2 regions of the Lacinutrix sp. MEBiC02404 genome follow, and region 1 is predicted to be linked to the other one. Evidence: riboswitches for the same ligand, from Rfam matches in the RefSeq annotation. Region 1 holds a riboswitch; the other holds the start of a gene.
The links. A riboswitch is a leader RNA that binds a small molecule or an ion and turns the genes downstream of it on or off. The one in region 1 is predicted to bind S-adenosylmethionine.
Positions count from the first base shown of each region.

Region 1 (10,730 bases):
GTTGCAACCGTAATTAAATGTGTTGCTAAATTTGGAGATAGCACAGCCATTTCCCAAGCAATTCCTCCTCCTAAAGAACCACCAATCATTGCAAATACAGCCGATATATTCAATTTTTGAAGTCCTACTAAAAATAATTCTGCAATATCTCTTGCTACAAAATCTTTGTAGTTAGTAATTACAAAACCATCGTAACCATTTCCAGGAATATTAAAAGCTAAAACGGTATACGTATTTGTATCAATCACTTTGTTGGGACCAATAACATCACTCCACCATCCATCATTACCGGTTACATTACTATTTCCTGTAAGCGCATGATTCACCAATACAATTGGTGCTTGATGTAAAGGTTGTCCGAAAATTTGATACGACAATTCCACATCCTGATTCACGCCAGAAGCAAGTTGGAAACCAGAAATTTTTATGTAATGCAATGCAGCCATTATTACGTTTGGAGTAGTTAGAAATGCTACGCAAAAAATATTACGCAGCATTTATTTATGAACACGAATGAAGATGTATTAAGCCAGAACTGTTTTCTTTAAAACTTGAAAAGCTTCTTTTAAATCTGCTTTTAAGTCTTCAATATTTTCAATCCCAACAGACAAACGAATTAAATCTTTTGTAACTCCTGCTGATTCTTGAACTTCATCACTTAGCTGCTGGTGTGTTGTACTTGCTGGATGAATAATTAAGGATTTTGTATCGCCAATATTAGCCAGCAATGAAAATAATTTGGTCGTATCTGCTATTTTTTTAGCAGACTCATAACCGCCATCTACACCAAAAGTTACCACACCACTTTGTCCGTTTGGCAAGTATTTTTTAGCAAGCTCTTTGTACTTACTAGTTTCCAATCCTGGATAATTCACCCAATTTACTTCAGGTTGTTCTTGTAACCATTTTGCTAATTCGAGTGCATTTTGACTATGTTTTTTAATACGTAACTCTAAAGTTTCTAAACCTTGAATGATTTGAAAAGCATTAAAAGGACTCAATGCAGCACCATAATCACGAAGACCTTCAATTCGAACTTTTGCAATAAAAGCTGCTGCTCCAATAGCTTTGCTATATACTAAACCATGATAACCTGCAGAAGGCTCTGTGAATTCCGGGAATTTTCCGTTCGTCCAATCAAAAGTTCCAGCGTCGATAATAATTCCGCCAAGGGAAGTTCCGTTACCAGTAATATATTTTGTTAGCGAGTGAATTACAATGTTTGCACCATATGCTATTGGATTTAATAAATATGGAGTTGCCACGGTATTATCTACAATTAAAGGCACTTTACTACTTTTAGCTTCTTTAGAAATAGCTTCTAGATCTAAAACATCTAATTTTGGATTCCCTAAAGATTCTACAAAAAACGCTCTTGTATTCTCTTGGGTTGCATTTTTAAAATTTTCGGCATCCGAAGGATCTACAAAAGTGGTTGTAATACCGTGTCTTGGTAGCGTAACACTTAATAGATTATAGGTTCCTCCATACAAACTGCTCGATGCCACAATATGATCTCCAGCTTTTAAAAGTGTCAGTAATGTTGTAGAAATAGCTGCTGTTCCAGAAGCTGTTGCTACTGCTGCAATTCCGCCTTCCAAGGCAGCTAATCGTTGTTCTAAAATATCGTTTGTAGGATTATTTAATCGGGTATAAATAAAGCCTGGAACCGAAAGATTGAATCTTCCTGCTGCATCATCCGAATCGTTAAAAACATAAGATGTTGTTTGATAAATTGGAACGGCTCTGGTTCCTCCTGTTTTACTAACGTCGTGTCCTGCGTGCAACGCTTTGGTTGCGAATTTTTGTGTACTCATTTTTCTAAGTTTTTTTGAATTAAAATAAATTAAACCAAAAGCCAAATAAGCCTCGTTAGAAGCGTACTTAATAGAAAAATGTTAAAAAGAAAATACTAATTACAGATGGGTAATTAGATTTGAGTTATCTATCCAATATTTCGATTAATGAATCGAAAATTAAGTAGAATTTAGCACCTTCTTAGTAAATCTAAGGGTTGCTAAGGCTTCAACGAGTCTATCTCTCCGCCTTTCTTGATAACATTTCAGTAAGTGTTTGAACTTTGTGAGCACAAATATTGCATCACAAAAGTTTAATATCCAAATTTTTAAAGCTTTTTTTATTTCTTTTTTTTGAAATCAGATAAAAATCTAAGCATAGTTTTCAATATACTTGTCTTTGATAACCTGACCTACAGGCTTATTTTCAATTTTACTTTCCAGCCAAGAAATAATATCTAAATATAAAAATGCACGACGTTCATACGGATGATCTTCATATTGTTTTAAAACTTCTAATAGTTTTTTAAACTCTTTTTTAAGGTCTTGCGGATAAATATCTTGTAAACCTCTAATGAATTTTATCATCTCTTTTTGCACTTCATGCAAATCATTCATCTTGATTAAAAATTTATAAGTACTTCTTAACAAGGTTTCTAAATGATAATCTAAACCCGCTTCATAATGCGCAACAAGATTTAAAACTCTAGAAAAACAGAGCAAATCTTCTCGCATGGAAAGTGTTTTATTGGATATAATTTTATCTAAATATTTAATACATTCTTTATTATTCCCTGCTCCAAAATGCATACTTGCAAACTTGTAATAGAAAACCATTTTATGGTGTGCATCAATTTTAGTTTTGAATGGAATTAGCTCCTTTTCTATTTGAGGAATAAGCGACAAACCTTCGTCAAAACTACCATCGATAAAGTGTCCATTTATTTTATGAAAATTAGTATATAGAAAAACTAAGCTTGCTACATTTTCGTCTTTAGGGAAGTTTTCTGCATGAACTGCAGATTGAAACTCGTTTAGTTTTTCAAGAAATTTGGGTTTATTTCTAATAAAAAATATAGCCTCTAAAAGATAGTTATTTCCTTTTAAAAAGAAAACTGGATTTAGATTTATCATACTTGGATTCTGATAAAATAAATCCACCCATTTGGAAGCATATTTATAACAATTTAAAAAATCTTGTAACAAAAAGCTATACCATAAATGCGCTTTATAAAACCATAATTTCTCTCTAAAACCTACTTTAGCTATATTAAATTTGGGTAGCCTTTTATTAAAATAATCGGTTACTAAAAGGCTTTCTTCTTCGTTTTTAACATAACCTGTTTTTAAGATTATACTATATAATTGAAGTGATAAATTCGACAATTTACTAGCAATAACATTTAACGAACTAATCTCTTTTGCTTGCATTGCCAATGCATCTGCACGTGTACTTATACTTCGCGTAATGTATTGGGATTCGATTATTTTTTCTAATTCAATAATCTCAAAAGCAGCATTTTTTTCTTCGTTAACAATTGCCAACTCTTTTGCCTTATCCAGAATTTTTAGACTTTGTTTATACAATCCTTTATGATATAGAATAGACGCAAAATCTAACTGCTCTCTAATTTGAGAACGTATATTTTGATGGGAAGGATTTAATTTTAAACTTATTAAAATCTGCTTGTACAAATGCGCTTTTACATTAGCAACCTGTTGTTTTTTAACAATACCGCTTTTAATAATGGAAGCCTCGTCATACGTTGGGGCCTTATCTAACAGGTTAAACAATTTTAAAAACTTAGAATCTGAATTTACTCCAAGTCTGCCCACATACAATTTAAATTGTCGCTTTTCAGATTTAGTTAATGACTTAACTAATAAAAATAAATTATCTTTTTGTTCTTTAGTTATCAATAGAATATTGTTTTAACTATTTGATTTTCAATACATTAAATTAAGTTTATGCTTTTGAGCATCGTAAAAGTAAATCAAAAACAAATAATAATACCTAATCAAAATATAAATTCGTAATACAATACTAAAATATATTTTGATATATGTCAAATAACAATATACAAATATTCGATACAACACTGCGTGATGGAGAGCAAGTTCCTGGTTGTAAACTGAACACCGAACAAAAAGTTATAATCGCAGAGCAGCTAGACGCACTTGGAGTGGATGTCATTGAAGCGGGTTTTCCCGTCTCTAGTCCAGGAGATTTTAAATCGGTTCAAGAAATTTCTAGGATTGTAAAAAACGCTACGGTTTGTGGTTTAACTAGAGCTGTAGAAAACGATATTAAAGTTGCTGCAGAAGCACTAAAATACGCTAAAAAACCTAGAATACATACAGGAATCGGAACATCAGACTCTCATATTATTCATAAGTTTAAGTCGAATAAAGAAGCAATCATAGAGCGTGCTTTTGCCGCTGTAAAGTATGCAAAGTCGTTTGTTGAAGATGTGGAATTTTATGCAGAAGATGCAGGAAGAACAGATAACGAGTATTTAGCTAGAGTTTGCGAAGCTGCAATTAAAGCTGGCGCTACCGTTTTAAACATCCCAGATACTACAGGATATTGTTTACCAAGTGAATATGGTGCAAAAATCAAATATTTAAAAGAAAATGTAAAAGGCATTGAAAAGGCAATTTTATCTTGTCATTGCCATAACGATTTAGGTTTAGCAACTGCCAACTCTATTGAAGGAGTAATAAATGGCGCTCGCCAAATTGAATGCACCATTAACGGTATTGGTGAACGTGCAGGAAACACTGCTTTAGAAGAAGTAGTGATGGTATTAAAACAACATCCATATTTAAATTTAGATACCAATATTAAAACCGAAATGCTTTACGGAATTAGTCAATTAGTTTCCGATAGCATGGGGATTTATACCCAACCAAACAAAGCAATTGTTGGCGCAAATGCTTTTGCACATAGCTCCGGAATTCACCAAGATGGCGTTATTAAAAACCGTGAAACGTACGAAATCATCAACCCCAAAGATGTTGGTGTAACAGAATCGGCTATTGTTTTAACCGCTAGAAGTGGTAGAGCTGCTTTAGCATATAGATCTAAAAATATTGGTTACGAATTAACCAAATTACAATTAGATGAAATCTATGCAAGCTTTTTAACGTACGCCGATAATAAGAAAGAAATTAATGATCATGATATTCATCAAATCATTGAAACTAGTAAAGTATACCAACAAATAATTAGCGCTTAGTTAATTGAAATTACCGCTTTCGCGGAAACAAATATGAGTAAGAAAACACTATTCGATAAAGTTTGGGATGCACACGTGGTGGACACTATAGAAAATGGTCCACAAGTTCTTTATATAGACAAACATTTAATACACGAAGTAACAAGTCCGCAAGCTTTTAACGAATTAGAAGATCGCGGAATTCCTGTTTTTAGACCAGAACAAATTGTTGCAACAGCAGATCATAATACACCAACACAAAATCAAGATCAACCAATTAAAGATGAATTATCTAGAAAACAACTAGAACAACTATCTATTAATTGTAAAAAAAATAATATTACGCTTTACCAATTGGGCCACAAATACAATGGTATTGTACATGTAATGGCTCCCGAATTAGGTTTTACCCTACCAGGAATGACTATGGTTTGTGGCGACAGCCACACCTCAACACATGGCGCTTTTGGCACCATAGCTTTTGGTATTGGAACCAGTCAAGTAGCACAAGTTTTTGCGAGCCAATGCTTACTACTCACAAAACCAAAAAGCTTAAGAGTTTCGGTAAACGGAAAGCTTAAAAAAGGGGTTTTACCAAAAGATGTTATTCTTTATATTATCTCGAAATTAGGCACCAATTCTGGAACCGGATATTTTTGTGAATATGCAGGAAATGTTTTTGAAGAAATGAGCATGGAAGGAAGAATGACCGTTTGCAATATGAGTATTGAAATGGGCGCTCGAGGCGGCATGATTGCTCCAGACCAAACGACATTTGATTATGTGGAAGGAAGAGAATTTGCTCCTAAAGGAAAAGAATTTGAAAACAAAGTAGCCTATTGGAAAACCTTACCAACAGATGAAGGCGCTACTTTTGATAAAGAATATTTTATAGATGCTGAAGATATAGAACCAATGATTACCTATGGTACTAATCCAGGAATGGGAATTAAAATCACCGAAAACATTCCTACAGACACTAGTGCTTCCTTTAAAAAATCTTTGGAGTACATGAATTTTGAAGCTGGAGAAAGCTTAATAAACAAACCTATTAATTTTGTATTTATAGGAAGCTGTACCAATTCTAGAATTGAAGATTTTAGAGTTGCCGCAAAATTTATAAAAGGAAAACAAAAAGCCGACAATGTTACTGCTTGGTTAGTTCCGGGAAGTAAACAAGTAGAAGCTCAAATTATAGAAGAAGGACTAAAAGATATTTTTGATGCCGCTGGATTTGAATTAAGACAACCAGGTTGTTCTGCATGTTTAGCCATGAATGATGATAAAATTCCGCAAGGCGAATATTGTGTATCCACTTCTAACCGAAATTTTGAAGGCCGCCAAGGACAAGGTTCTAGAACCATTCTTGCTAGTCCGTTAGTTGCAGCCGCAACAGCTGTTGCAGGAAAAATAGTAGATGTGACGCAAGAAATTGAGGAATTAGAATTTGCTTAATTCTTAATGCACAAAAAAAAGACCTGTCAGGTTTGATAAATAAAACAATAACTAATTAAATAGAGATTCCTGTTTTTGCAGGAAGTTGAGATGGAAAAATTTACAACATTACAGTCTAGAGCAATTCCGTTACAAATTGAAAATGTCGATACCGATCAAATTATTCCTGCGCGTTTTTTAAAAGCGACAGATAAAAAAGGCTTTGGAGACAATGTTTTTAGAGATTGGAGATATAAAAAGGACGGATCTATAAACACAGAATTTGCACTTAATAACGAAAATTACTCTGGAACCATTTTAGTCGCTGGAGATAATTTTGGATGTGGTTCTAGTAGAGAACATGCAGCCTGGGCTTTAACCGATTATGGTTTTAAAGTAGTAGTTTCTAGTTTTTTTGCAGACATCTTTAAAGGAAATGCTTTAAATAATGGTTTGTTACCAGTTCAGGTTAGTGAAGTGTTTTTAAAAGAATTATTAAATGCTATTGAAAACAAACCAGAAACAGAAATAATCGTTAATTTAGAAGTACAAACCATTTCGGTAGCTGACACTAATTTATCGGAAGCTTTTGAAATTGATGCATACAAAAAAACCTGTATGATAAATGGTTATGATGATATTGATTATTTACTAAGCAAAAAAACAGTCATTGAGGCTTTTGAAAATGCAACTAGTTAACACGTGCGTTAGCGATTGCAGTGGCATCCTTTTTTGAGGCACGAAAAAAAGATATAACGAAAAGCGCGACCACACGAAGCTTTAGCGCAGTATGGTAACGCCCAAACAAAATAAAAATTAAGATTTCCGTTTTCACGGAATTGAAAAAAATAGCAAAGATGAAATTAAAAATAGCAGTTTTACCAGGAGATGGTATTGGTCCAGAAGTGACAAAGCAGGCAATAAAAGCTTTACAAGCAATTGCTTTAGAGTTTGATCATTCGTTTTCATTTACGCAAGCTTCTGTTGGCGCGATTGCAATTGACGAAACAGGAAATCCGTTGCCAGAGCAAACATTAGATTTATGCGAGGTCTCTGATGCTATTTTATTTGGTGCGATTGGAGCTCCGAAATACGATAACAATCCAGATGCAAAAGTGCGTCCGGAACAAGGTTTATTGCGTCTACGTAAATCTTTAGGTTTATACGCAAACATTAGACCTGTAAAGGCTTATGAAACTTTACTGGATCAATCGCCATTAAAAAGACACATCATAGAAGGTACCGATATTAGTATTTATAGAGAATTAACGGGCGGTATTTATTTTGGAGAAAAGTATTTAAGTGCAGATGGTAATACGGCTTCCGATTTATGTTTATACACAAAACCTGAAATTGAACGTATTGCACATTTAGCTTTTAAAGCTGCAGCAACTAGAAGAAATAAAGTGACTTTAGTGGATAAAGCAAATGTTTTAGAAAGCTCTAGACTTTGGCGAAGAGTAGTTACTGAAATCGCAAAAGAATACCCAACGGTTGCCTTAGATTTCTTATTTGTAGATAATGCTGCGATGCAAATGATTTTAAACCCAAAACAGTTTGATGTTATTTTAACAGAGAATATGTTTGGTGATATTATTAGTGATGAAGCTAGTGTAATTGGCGGTTCTATTGGTTTATTAGCTTCGGCATCTGTGGGAGACAAATATGCCATGTTTGAGCCTATTCACGGTTCGTATCCAGAAGCTACAGGAAAAGGAATTGCAAATCCAATTGCTTCTATTTTATCTGCTGCCATGTTATTAGAGCATTTTGATTTAACCGAAGAAGCAAATGTGATAAAACAAGCGGTTGAAAAATCATTACTCCTTAACATTACAACACCAGATTTAAATACAGAGTATAGCAATGTAACAACCTCTAAAGTTGGAGATTTTATTGCGGACTACATTTCGAACCCTAAAGATTCTAATCTTAATTTTAATAATATACATTTAGGTCAATCTACTATCATATAACACATGTCTACACAACCAAAACTAACAAGATTTAATCAAAACGTACTAGCAAAATACCAGATATACAATAGTATTTTCATGACTTTGCCTTTTGATTCTATTACAAAAACAGGTGTTTTATTGCCATTGTTTCATGAAACTTGTAAAAATGGTTTTGAAAACGGAGAAGACCCAACAACAATTGTAAATACGTTTTTTAAAAAATATCAAGCACGAAGATCCCCTGACAGTCAAATTAGTTTACTCTTTAAATTTATTCAATATATCGAACGTCAGGTAGTATTATTTGATGCCATTGAAGACGCTGCATTTCCTGTGGTTAATAATATGGACGGTATTGGTACGTTACGAAGCTTGAAAGAGACCGCTTCTGCGGAAGGCAAACTAGAAACACTTCAGAAATATCTGGAAGAATTTAAAGTCCGAATTGTTCTAACCGCACATCCTACACAATTTTATCCAGGTTCTGTTTTAGGGATTATTACGGATTTAACCGAAGCTGTTAAAGAAAATGACTTGCTAAGAATTAATGATTTATTAGCACAATTAGGAAAAACACCTTTCTTTAAACATACAAAACCAACACCTTATGATGAGGCAGTGAGTTTAATTTGGTATTTAGAGAATGTTTTTTATAAATCCTTCGGAAGCATTTACGATTATATTCAACAAAATATTTTTGACGGGAAACAAATAGATAACGACATTATAAATATTGGCTTTTGGCCTGGAGGAGACAGAGATGGAAACCCATTTGTAACTCCAGAAATAACACTTAATGTTGCTAAAAGATTGCGAGAAACCGTAATTAAAAACTACTATAGAGACGCTAGAAGATTAAAACGAAAGCTTACTTTTCATGGTGTTGAAGAAAAAATTGGGGCTTTAGAAAAAGAACTTTATAATATAATTACCAATAAAGAATCGAACTTAACGGTAGCATATTTTACTTCCGAATTAAAAGAGATAAAACAAGTTATTATAGATAAGCATCAGTCGCTTTATGTGTCTGAAGTGAATAGTCTTTTAAATAAGATTCACCTTTTCGGATTTCATTTTGCAAATCTAGACATTAGACAAGATAGCAGAAAGCACGACCAATTCTTTAAGGATATGGTGGATGCTTTAATTACAAGCGGAAGCGATATTTTCCCGAAGAATTATCACGATTTATCAGAAACAGAACAAATACAAATCCTATCTAAAGTAAAAGGAAACGTAGATCTTTCTTTAATAAAAGACGAAGAAACGCTAATGGCTTTAAAAACGATGCAAGCCATTAAAACCATTCAAGAATCTAATGGAGAAAAAGCAGCAAATCGCTATATCATAAGTAACAACCAGACTACTTTAAATGTCATGCAATTGTTTGCGATGTTAAAACTAGTTGCTTTTCAAGATACATTAACGGTGGATATAGGACCACTTTTTGAAACGATTACAGACCTAGAAAATGCGCCTGCCATTATGGAAGCGTTATATACAAATCCAGAATATGCCGCTCATTTAAAAGCTAGAGGCAACAAACAAACCATTATGCTTGGTTTTAGCGATGGGACAAAAGATGGTGGTTATTTAATGGCAAACTGGGCTATTTATAACGCCAAAGAAAACCTAACAACCATTTCTAGAAAATATGGCATAACCGCTATTTTCTTTGATGGCCGCGGTGGACCTCCTGCACGTGGTGGTGGAAAAACGCATAATTTCTATGCGTCTTTAGGACCAACTATAGAAGATAAAGAAGTACAATTAACCATACAAGGACAAACGATTAGTTCTAATTTTGGGACTTTAGATTCTTCGCAATACAATTTAGAACAACTTATTACTTCTGGAATTCATAATAGTTTTAGCGAAACCAGCTTAAGCATGCTTCCGGAAAACAGAGAAGTAATGAATAATATTGCTAAACTGAGTTATGATGCATATGTGAAATTTAAAGCACATCCTAAATTCATTTCGTATTTAGAACACATGAGTACTTTAAAATATTATGCAAAAACAAATATTGGTAGTCGCCCTTCTAAAAGAGGAAAAGCAGAAGGTTTAGTTTTTGAAGATTTAAGAGCAATACCTTTTGTAGGATCTTGGAGTCAATTAAAACAAAATGTTCCAGGGTTTTATGGTGTTGGTACTGCATTAAAAAAATATGAAGACGCTGGTGAATTTGATAAAGCACAGCATTTATTTAAAACATCCGATTTCTTTAAAACATTAATAGAGAATAGCATGATGTCTTTATCTAAATCGTTTTTCGATTTAACAAAATACATGTCTGAAGATCCTGAATACGGAGAATTTTG
Region 1 is NZ_JBSHNV010000220.1:950,365-961,094, reverse strand. Features, by position in the region: gene thrA (bifunctional aspartate kinase/homoserine dehydrogenase I) at 1-497, opposite strand, end outside; gene ACVCXO_RS18670 (O-acetylhomoserine aminocarboxypropyltransferase/cysteine synthase family protein) at 525-1,817, opposite strand; SAM riboswitch class I at 1,939-2,061, opposite strand; gene ACVCXO_RS18665 (hypothetical protein) at 2,169-3,713, opposite strand; gene ACVCXO_RS18660 (2-isopropylmalate synthase) at 3,860-5,035, shown strand; gene leuC (3-isopropylmalate dehydratase large subunit) at 5,069-6,469, shown strand; gene leuD (3-isopropylmalate dehydratase small subunit) at 6,560-7,147, shown strand; gene leuB (3-isopropylmalate dehydrogenase) at 7,306-8,424, shown strand; gene ACVCXO_RS18640 (phosphoenolpyruvate carboxylase) at 8,428-10,730, shown strand, end outside.

Region 2 (10,730 bases), on a different contig from region 1:
AGGTAAGGGCATCGGGAGAAATAGACCAACTTTTAGCAATACAAGGTTGCACGTTTAAGTCTTCATCCATTTGTACTAAACCATTAAAAAGTTGATTAATGGCCCAAATATCGGCATTGTCTTTCGCAAAAGCCGGATCTAAAGAACCAATATTTTTATGTTCGTTATATCTAAATACAGAAGATGTATTATTTGTGTTTTCTTGACAAGAGTATAATACAAAAACACCAAAAAATAATGCGTACTTATTCAAAGTAACTTTTATAAAGAGTTTAATCTGTTTTAACATATAGTTTATTAGTTGTAAATTTGCAACTTGGTAAAAATACAAGAATGAACGTTACTAAAAAAGTCGCATTTTATACTTTAGGTTGTAAACTTAATTTTTCGGAAACATCTACTATCGCAAGAAACTTTAACGATGAAGGTTTTGATCGCGTAGATTTTAAGGAAAAGGCGGATATATATGTGATTAATACATGTTCTGTAACAGAAAATGCAGACAAACGATTTAAAACGATCGTGAAACAAGCGCAAAAGAGTAATCCAGATGCCTTTGTTGCGGCAGTAGGTTGTTATGCACAGCTTAAACCACAGGAGTTGGCAGATGTGCATGGTGTCGATTTAGTGCTCGGTGCCACCGAAAAATTTAAAATCACAGATTATATAAATGATCTTTCTAAAAATGATTTTGGAGAAGTGCATTCTTGCGAAATTGAAGAAGCAGACTTTTATGTGGGTAGCTATTCTATTGGCGACAGAACACGTGCTTTTTTAAAAGTACAAGATGGTTGTGATTATAAATGTACTTATTGTACCATTCCTTTAGCACGAGGTATTTCTAGAAGTGATGAACTTTTGAATGTACTTAAAAATGCAAAAGAAATTTCAGAAAAAGGTATTAAAGAAATTGTACTTACCGGCGTTAATATTGGTGATTATGGTAAAGGGGAATTTGGTAATAAAAAGCATGAACACACGTTCTATGAGCTTGTTCAGGCGTTAGACCAAGTAGAAGGTATAGAGCGTTTACGTATTTCTTCTATCGAACCTAATTTACTTAAAAATGAAACCATAGATTTTGTTGCTAAAAGTAGAACTTTTGTTCCTCATTTTCATATTCCTTTGCAAAGCGGAAGCAATGAGATTTTAAAACTAATGCGAAGAAGATACATGAAAGAATTGTATGTAGATCGCGTTAGCAGAATAAAACAAGTGATGCCACATGCGTGTATTGGTGTGGATGTAATTGTTGGTTTTCCTGGTGAAACAGACGACATGTTTTTAGAAAGCTATAACTTTTTAAATGAACTAGATATTTCTTATTTACACGTTTTTACGTATTCGGAAAGAGATAATACCGTTGCAGCTACTATGGAAGATGAAGTACCTAAAAACGTGCGAGCAAAACGTAGTAAAATGTTACGTGGTTTGTCTGTAAAGAAAAGAAGAGCATATTATGAAAGCCAGATTGGTAGTTCTAGAAGGGTTTTATTTGAAAGTGAGAATAAAGAAGGATATATTCATGGTTTTACAGAAAACTATGTAAAAGTGAAAGCACCTTGGAATCCTGAATTAGTAAATACATTACAAGACGTAACACTTACTAAAATTGATGATGACGGAATAGTACGGTTTGATTTTATAAAAGAATTGGTATAAAAAAACGGAAGCATTTGCTTCCGTTTTTTAATAGTAAACAAGTAATTAGATACTTGTTAAATTCTTAAACCTACAGGTAACATGCTTTTGTATTGCCTATTTTTTCTAATAAACTTGGCTATTTCCGGACTGGTAGGAACAACGCTTAGGTTTCTTTCTTCAATATTTTTTAGAACAAGTACTATAAATTCATTTTGAAAATCTTCAGAAAATAAGTTTTCAGGAATTATAAGTTTGGTTAAAAATATTTTTCTTTCTTGAAGGGAATATTCAATTTTTGCTAATTCATCTTCAATTTTTAATTCATATTGACGTAAGAAGTCATTATCAATTAATTCAGCTGCATCAATCATAATTAATTTGTTTTAATTCAATAGAAAAATAAGGAGTCAAAACTTTTTTGCATAGTTTTGTGCAGTAAATTTACGAAAATTAATCGGTTATTTATAGTTATTAAGAACTTAAAAACTAATGAATCAAGAACTTATACATGTGTATTTAATGCCTGGAATGGCTGCTAATCCTACTATTTTTGAAAATATAAAATTGCCAGAAGACCAGTTTCAAATACATTGGTTAGAATGGGTAATTCCTCATAAAAATGAATCTATAAGTGATTATGCAAAACGTATGACGCTTTTTATTAAAGAGGATAATGTGGTTTTACTAGGTGTTTCTTTTGGAGGTATCTTAGTGCAAGAAATGAGTAAGCATATTAAGCTACGAAAACTTTTTGTTGTATCTTCTGTGAAAACTATGCATGAGTTGCCAAAACGTATGAAACTTGCAAAGCATACCAAAGCTTATAAAATTTTACCAACTAGTTTAGCTGGTAATATAGATGCCATAGCAAAATATACATTTGGTAAAAGTGTGGCGAAAAGAGTAGAGCTTTATAAAAAATATATGTCAGTAACTAGCACTGCCTATTTAGATTGGGCAATTGAGCAAGTAGTATGTTGGCAGCAAGATAAACCAATACCAGGAGTGATTCATATTCATGGGGATAAAGACATGGTTTTTCCATATAAACATATTACAGATTGTATCACTGTTAAAGGAGGAACGCATATCATGATTATTAATAAATATAAGTGGTTTAATGAAAATTTGCCAAAATTGATATTACAGTAATTTCTGGCGTAAATTTTGCTAGATATTATTTAACTTTATAAAAAAAAATCAAGGACTATGAAAAGGATTAAAAATGCACTCGCACTAGTTGGGTTATTTGGGATATGCGGGATGTGTGTTTTTGCATTGCAAGATGCGCCAACGGATGAGAATTTTGAAAAAAAGATAATAAACGATTATAACGTTTACGCGTTACAAGTCCCTAGTTATTTGGATTTTGCAGGAGAGCAAGTCCCATTACATAATCCAGATATTTTAGAACGTATGGATAGAGAATTGTTAGTAAATACATACTGGCAATCTAATGGGTTTTTAATGTTTAAACGTGCACGAAAATACTTTCCTATAATAGAACCTATTCTTGCAAAACATGGTATTCCTGACGATTTTAAATACTTAGCAGTTATTGAGAGCGGACTAACAAATGCAAGATCACATGCTGGAGCAAGTGGGGTTTGGCAAATAATGAAAGGTACCGGAAGAGAATATGGTTTAGAAGTAAATGATAATGTAGATGAACGCTATAATATTGAATTAGCAACAGAGGTTGCTTGTGTGTACTTAAAAAAATCTAAAGAGAAATTAGGCTCTTGGACGCTTGCAGCTGCTGGATATAATGCTGGAATGGCTGGAATGGCACGAAGGTTAAAAGAACAAGATGTCTCTGGTTATTACGATTTACTTTTAGGAGAAGAAACGGGGCGTTATGTATTTAGAATTGTGGCATTAAAAGAAATTTTAAGTCATCCAGATAAATATGGTTTTAATTTTAGAGATAAAGATCTTTATAGTTATATACCTACTTATAAAGTAGAAGTAGATACTGTGGTAACCGATTTTGCAAGTTTTGCTAAAGGATTTGGTATAAACTACAAAATTCTTAAAATACACAATCCGTGGTTGCGTGAACCAAAATTAAATAACGCATCTAGAAAAAAATATTTAATAGATATTCCGCGTGAAGGGTATTATAAAACGAACCCTTAAATAAATAGGTGTTTATAAAAAAAGGAATAGCTTTAAGTGTAAAGCTATTCCTTTTTTTTGTTTAAAAATGTAGCAATCTTTCATTTACTAAATAGTTTGTTAAAATTATCTAATTTAAGGGCGTACCAAGTATTTATTCCTATATATTTGCCGACTTAAATTAATTATCAAGAATCTCGAAAGGAGATAGCAACCTGCAATAACAAGCAAGGTGCTAAAGCGATAAGCCAATATTTTGGAAAAAATGTTAATTCAATTTCTTCTCTATTTGCTTTTTGTCTTCTTAACATTAAAAAGAAAAATGGCAAAACCTAATCACATTACACCAAGTTTTAAAGCACTAATTCCCTTATTTGTATTTGTATTTACTTTTTTAGGCGTTGGTTTATACCAAAACGACTTTTATGCACTTCCAGCTCCTATAGCAGTTATCTTGGGTATTATAGTCGCCTTTTTAATGTTTAAACAATCGGTTAACTCTAAAATTAAAACCCTTTTAAAAGGCTGTGGAGATGATAAAATACTAACCATGTGTTTAATCTATTTATTAGCAGGAGCTTTTGCGGCTATTACTAAAGCTACAGGAAGTGTGGATGCTATTGTAAATCTAGGTTTAGACTTTATAGCTATTGAGTATATTTATTTTGGTGTGTTTATTATTGCAGCTTTTTTATCTGTTTCTACGGGAACCTCAGTAGGTGCGATTGTTACCTTAGCACCAATTGTTATAGGGATTGCAGATCAAGGAGGAACATCGCTAGCAGTACTTTGTGGTGCATTACTAGGTGGTTCTATGTTTGGAGATAATTTGTCTGTAATATCTGACACTACTATTGCAGCAACACAATCTCTGGGTTGTAAAATGAGTGATAAGTTTAAAGAGAATATAAAAATAGCACTTCCAGCAGCTATTATTACTTCTATAATTTTAGTGGTTCAAGGTTTTGATTTGGAAAGTAATATTACGGAAGATGTAATTTACAACTACTCTGTAATAAAAATACTACCTTATATTTTAGTTATTTTACTTTCCGTTTTTGGAGTAAATGTTTTTGTAACCCTTCTTTTAGGAATTATTTCTGGAGGTATATTAGGCTTGTTTTATGGAGACTTTACACTGATAGAATCTACCAAAATTGCATATTCTGGGTTTACTAGTATGACCGAAATATTTTTACTTTCTTTATTAACAGGAGGTTTGGCTGCTTTAGTAGAAAAAAATGGAGGAATAGAGTATGTTTTAAATAAAATTAAAACCTTAATTAAAAGTAAAAAATCTGCTCAATTTGGTATTGCAGGCTTAGTAAGTACCATAAATGTTGCTATTGCTAATAATACGGTATCTATTATTATAGCGGGGTCTATTGCTAAAACTATTAATGATGAATATGCTTTAGATAATAAGAAAACAGCTTCTATTCTAGATGTTTTTGCTTGTATTACGCAAGGACTATTGCCTTATGGGGCACAAGTCTTAATGATTTTAAGCTTTTCTCAAAGCAAAATTAGCTATATCGATTTGGTAGAAAATACATGGTACTTACTATTACTATTAGTAAGTACCATTTTATTTATTTTTTTTAGAACGAATAAAAAACAGGTAATTCAATAAGAATTATCTACTTTTTCTTTTTTGCGAACGCATAGAACCACCTTGACCATAATGTTGATTTGGTGCTTGTGCGCGCTTCATATTATCTTTCATCATTTTAATCTGATCTTTTAGCATATCGCGCTTGTCTAATTTTTCAGCTTCCTTTAAAAGTAATTGCGCTTCTTGCTTCCTTCTTTTAGTAAAAGCAATACCAGCTAAATTTAATTTTGCCATCGCTAAATCATGATCCATAGATAAGCCAAGAGAAATTGCTTTTTTAAATCGTTTTTCAGCTTCACCCATATCGGTTTGGCTAACCATAATACCTTTAAGGTAATTAAAATAACCTTCCTGTTTTTTCACTAAAGCAGCCGTCGGATTTTTAATTTTATCTAACCATTTGTTGGCTCCTTCAAAATCTTGCTTACGTAATTTTAAAAAAGCTAATAAAATAATTTCGTTTTTAAAGTATAAGAAAATGAAGATTAACGACAGTAAAATAAACATAATACCATTACCAATATAACCTTCTATAAACTGCCAAACAGCGACTCCTATTATACCTGCGGCAATAATTAACTTGAAATTTTTGTTGTACATTTTTTACTAAAATTTGTGGATTACAAAGAAACTAAATTTTTATGAAAAACACTGCTTTATAAATTTCAAAAAAATATTTATATTTTGGTTTGTTAAATAAAAAAGGCTTTGTATATTTGCGCGCACATTTGAGGAAACTCAACACTGAGAAAATTTATAATTAAGAAGATTTAAAAAAATAAGACAATGCCAAAAAGAACGTTCCAACCATCAAAAAGAAAGAGAAGAAACAAACACGGTTTCAGAGAAAGAATGGCATCTGCTAATGGAAGAAAAGTACTTGCACGTAGAAGAGCTAAAGGAAGAAAGAAATTGTCTGTATCAACGGAAACAAGACATAAAAAATAATGATTAACAATTGTTAATATATAAAAGGCGTTACTTAGGTGTAACGCCTTTTTTTATATCTAATAAATAGTATTTTTGCAACACACTATAATTAAATAAAATGCCAAAAAACACGCAACTAAAATCGATTTTAATTATTGGTTCTGGACCAATTGTTATTGGGCAAGCCTGTGAGTTTGATTATTCAGGAACTCAAGCCTTACGCTCCTTAAGAGAAGATGGTATAGAAACCGTTTTAATTAATTCTAATCCTGCAACTATCATGACAGATCCTTCTATGGCAGATCATGTGTACTTGTTGCCTTTAACCAGTAAGTCTTTAATTCAAATTTTAAAAGAACATCCGCAAATTGATGCTGTTTTGCCAACAATGGGCGGACAGACAGCTTTAAACTTATGTATTGAAGCAGATGAAAAAGGGATTTGGAAAGATTTTGGTGTAGAAATTATTGGTGTAGATATTGACGCTATTAATATTACCGAAGATAGAGAGAAGTTTAGAGAGCTAATGCTTAAAATTGGTATTCCAATGGCGCCTCAGGCTACTGCAACTTCCTATTTAAAAGGAAAAGAAATCGCACAAGAGTTTGGTTTTCCTTTAATTATTAGAGCTTCCTTTACTTTAGGTGGAGCAGGAGCGTCTTTTGTACATAAAGAGGAAGACTTTGATGAGTTATTAACCCGCGGATTAGAAATTTCTCCAATCCATGAGGTAATGATTGATAAAGCATTAATAGGTTGGAAAGAATATGAATTAGAACTTTTACGTGATGCTAATGATAATGTAGTAATTATCTGTTCTATTGAAAATATGGATCCTATCGGGATTCATACTGGAGATTCTATTACCGTTGCTCCAGCAATGACATTAAGTGATACAACCTATCAGAGAATGCGCGATATGGCAATTCATATGATGCGTAGTATTGGTGATTTTGCTGGTGGTTGTAATGTGCAATTCGCTGTAAGTCCGGATGAAAACGAAGATATAATCGCTATTGAGATTAATCCTCGTGTTTCGCGTTCTTCCGCATTAGCGAGTAAAGCAACAGGATATCCTATTGCAAAAATTGCTGCTAAATTAGCTATTGGTTATCACTTAGATGAATTACAAAACCAAATTACAAAATCTACTTCTGCTTTATTTGAGCCTACTTTAGATTATGTAATTGTGAAAATACCACGTTGGAACTTCGATAAATTCGAAGGTAGCGATAGAACACTCGGACTTCAAATGAAATCTGTAGGAGAAGTCATGGGTATTGGTCGTTCTTTTCAAGAAGCATTACATAAAGCAACACAATCTTTAGAGATTAAACGTAATGGTTTAGGCGCAGATGGAAAAGGATATAAAGACTATGATCAAATTGTAAGCAAGCTGAAACATGCAAGCTGGGATCGTGTTTTTGTTATTTATGACGCTATCCAAATGGGAATTCCTTTAAGTAGAATTCATGAGATTACTAAAATTGACATGTGGTTCTTAAAGCAATATGAAGAATTATATATGCTTGAAAAAGAAATTTCAACTTTTAAAGTGGAAACCATTCAAAAAGATTTATTGCTAGAAGCTAAACAAAAAGGGTATGGTGACAGACAAATAGCACACATGCTTGGTTGTTTAGAAAGTCAGGTTTATAATAAACGGGAAGAATTAGGTGTTAATAGAGTGTATAAATTAGTGGACACTTGTGCTGCAGAGTTTAAAGCAAAGACTCCTTATTATTACTCTACGTTTGAAAATGATGTAGAAACGGCAGACGGAAAACGCTATGCAGATAATGAAAGTGTGGTTTCCGATAAAAAGAAAATTATAGTGCTTGGTTCTGGTCCAAATAGAATTGGTCAAGGTATCGAGTTTGATTATTGTTGTGTGCATGGTGTTTTAGCTGCCGCGGAATGTGGTTACGAAACCATCATGATTAACTGTAATCCAGAAACGGTTTCTACCGATTTTGATACTGCAGATAAATTATACTTCGAACCTGTTTTTTGGGAACATATCTATGATATCATCAAACACGAAAAACCGGAAGGTGTAATCGTACAACTTGGTGGACAAACCGCTTTAAAGCTTGCTGAAAAACTAGATAGATATGGAATCAAGATTATTGGTACCACATATCAAGCTTTAGATTTAGCAGAAGATAGAGGTTTGTTTTCTAATATGTTGAAAGAAAATAATATTCCGTATCCAGAATTTGATATTGCTACAACTGCAGACGAAGCATCGGCAATTGCAGATGTTTTAGACTTTCCAATATTGGTAAGACCTTCTTATGTACTTGGTGGACAAGGAATGAAGATTGTAATAAATAAACAAGAACTAGAAAAACACGTTGTTGATTTATTAAGAAGAATGCCAGGAAATCAATTACTTTTAGATCATTATTTAGATGGTGCAATAGAAGCAGAAGCAGATGCTATTTGTGATGGCGAAAATGTCTATATCATTGGTATTATGGAGCATATTGAACCTTGTGGAATTCACTCTGGAGATAGTAATGCAACATTGCCTCCTTTTAATTTAGGAGAGTTGGTTATGCAACAAATAAAAGACCACACTAAAAAAATTGCATTAGCATTGAATACGGTGGGTTTAATAAATATTCAGTTTGCTATTAAAGATGAAATCGTGTACATTATTGAAGCGAATCCTAGAGCATCACGTACGGTTCCTTTTATTTCTAAAGCATATGGTGAACCTTATGTTAACTATGCAACTAAAGTGATGCTAGGAGAGAAGAAGGTTACCGATTTTGACTTTAAACCACAATTAAAAGGGTACGCAATTAAGCAACCTGTGTTCTCCTTTAACAAGTTTCATAATGTAAATAAACAACTTGGACCAGAAATGAAAAGTACTGGAGAAAGTATACTTTTTATAGATGATTTAAAAGATGATGAGTTTTACAATTTATATTCTCGTAGAAAAATGTATTTGAGTAAATAGAACCCATACATATACTATATAAAAAGCGAAGTATTTAACTTAAATACTTCGCTTTTTTATGTTTTAATTTTTCGTTTTGCTTCCTTTTATTACGAGGCTATTTGAAATAGTATTCCTGTTAATATGGCAATTCCAAAACTAATAAGCGTACCAATTAATATGTATTCGGTAAGCTTTCGGTGTTTCGATTCTTTTAAATCTCCAAATCTAAAAACAGATTTTGCAGTGATTAAAAAACCAACAGCTTCCCAATGGTCTGTAACTATAAAAATGAAGACTAAAATACGCTCTAAAATTCCGATGTATTTACCAGCATCTTTAAGGGATTCATTACCTTCTGTAAGTTTCGAAATATCCCATTTAGAAAAAATGGTTTTCATGATTATGGAAACTGGTTGCGTTAAAAAAGCGAAACAGGTTATTAGGAGTAGGTTTTCTTCCGAAAAAATAGCTTTATAATCTAGTGCTGTATTGGTATATACAAAGTAGGTTATTATAATTACAGTAATATGAAGTACTTGATCTATAAAGAATAGGAGACGTTTTGTTTTTTTCTTTTGAATAATAAGCTTAATCGCATCTATAATAAAGTGTGTAATACCAATAATAAGTACGATTGGCCAAAGTGAAAGATCCCAAAGAATTACGAGTAATAATACAATATGAATTAATATATGAAAATATAGTTTCGGGGATTTTAACTTTTTGCGCTCTTTATCTTTAACCCATTTTTGTGGTTGTAAAAAGAAATCGCCTATAAAGTGCGCCAATAAAAGTTTAATAAGTAGTATCATAGCAAGCTGCTTATTTTTTTTATATACATGTTGTTTAACGCTAATATTTCATCCAAATTAGCTCGTTTAATACGTTTGCTAATGGCATTTTGATTGGTTCCTATTCGTTTTGCTAAATTTTCTTGCAAGGCTTTAGGGTTTTCTAAAGTTAATTTAACAATTTCTGCTGAATTCACTGTCCAATGATCCATACTAATTAAAGCCAATTTAAAATACAGGTTTAATTCATCATTAAGTATTTGCGATTTGGTTTTTATTTTAAGGTTTTGTTTTTCTTTTTTTAAGGTTTCAAAAGTTTCCCCAGAAAATATAAAAGCTTCGCCATTAGATTCTGTAACATCTTTGCCTTGATATGTTTTTTCGCCAATACCAATAGCCAATCTAACGTCTAATCCTTTTATCATTTTAATAGCTGCTTTTATGTAAATAGCAGCTTCAAAACTTTTGGTGACGTCTTTCATTTCTATTTGAAAACTATCGCCACGATAGATTTCCCAAAGTGTAGTATCTGTTTCTAAATACGATAGCGCAGCTTTTAAATGGCTAATCCAAACCTCCGGATTTGTTTGTCCGCGAGATTTAATGATGTCTCCTGTTAGTATGCTTGTCATTCTATTTTAAGTATAAATCACGTTATTCGGTGATAATTATAATTATC
Region 2 is NZ_JBSHNV010000180.1:117,349-128,078, forward strand. Features, by position in the region: gene ACVCXO_RS09770 (ABC transporter substrate-binding protein) at 1-289, opposite strand, end outside; gene mtaB (tRNA (N(6)-L-threonylcarbamoyladenosine(37)-C(2))-methylthiotransferase MtaB) at 334-1,662, shown strand; gene ACVCXO_RS09780 (N-acetyltransferase) at 1,719-2,015, opposite strand; gene ACVCXO_RS09785 (alpha/beta hydrolase) at 2,134-2,796, shown strand; gene ACVCXO_RS09790 (lytic transglycosylase domain-containing protein) at 2,854-3,783, shown strand; SAM-I-IV-variant riboswitch at 3,943-4,038, shown strand; gene ACVCXO_RS09795 (Na+/H+ antiporter NhaC family protein) at 4,085-5,395, shown strand; gene ACVCXO_RS09800 (DUF2892 domain-containing protein) at 5,399-5,977, opposite strand; gene rpmH (50S ribosomal protein L34) at 6,164-6,325, shown strand; gene carB (carbamoyl-phosphate synthase large subunit) at 6,426-9,278, shown strand; gene ACVCXO_RS09815 (DUF3307 domain-containing protein) at 9,368-10,072, opposite strand; gene ACVCXO_RS09820 (transcriptional regulator) at 10,069-10,683, opposite strand.
Region 2: linked by a shared signal. The riboswitch ahead of ACVCXO_RS09795 (Na+/H+ antiporter NhaC family protein) and the one ahead of ACVCXO_RS18670 (O-acetylhomoserine aminocarboxypropyltransferase/cysteine synthase family protein) in region 1 are both predicted to bind S-adenosylmethionine.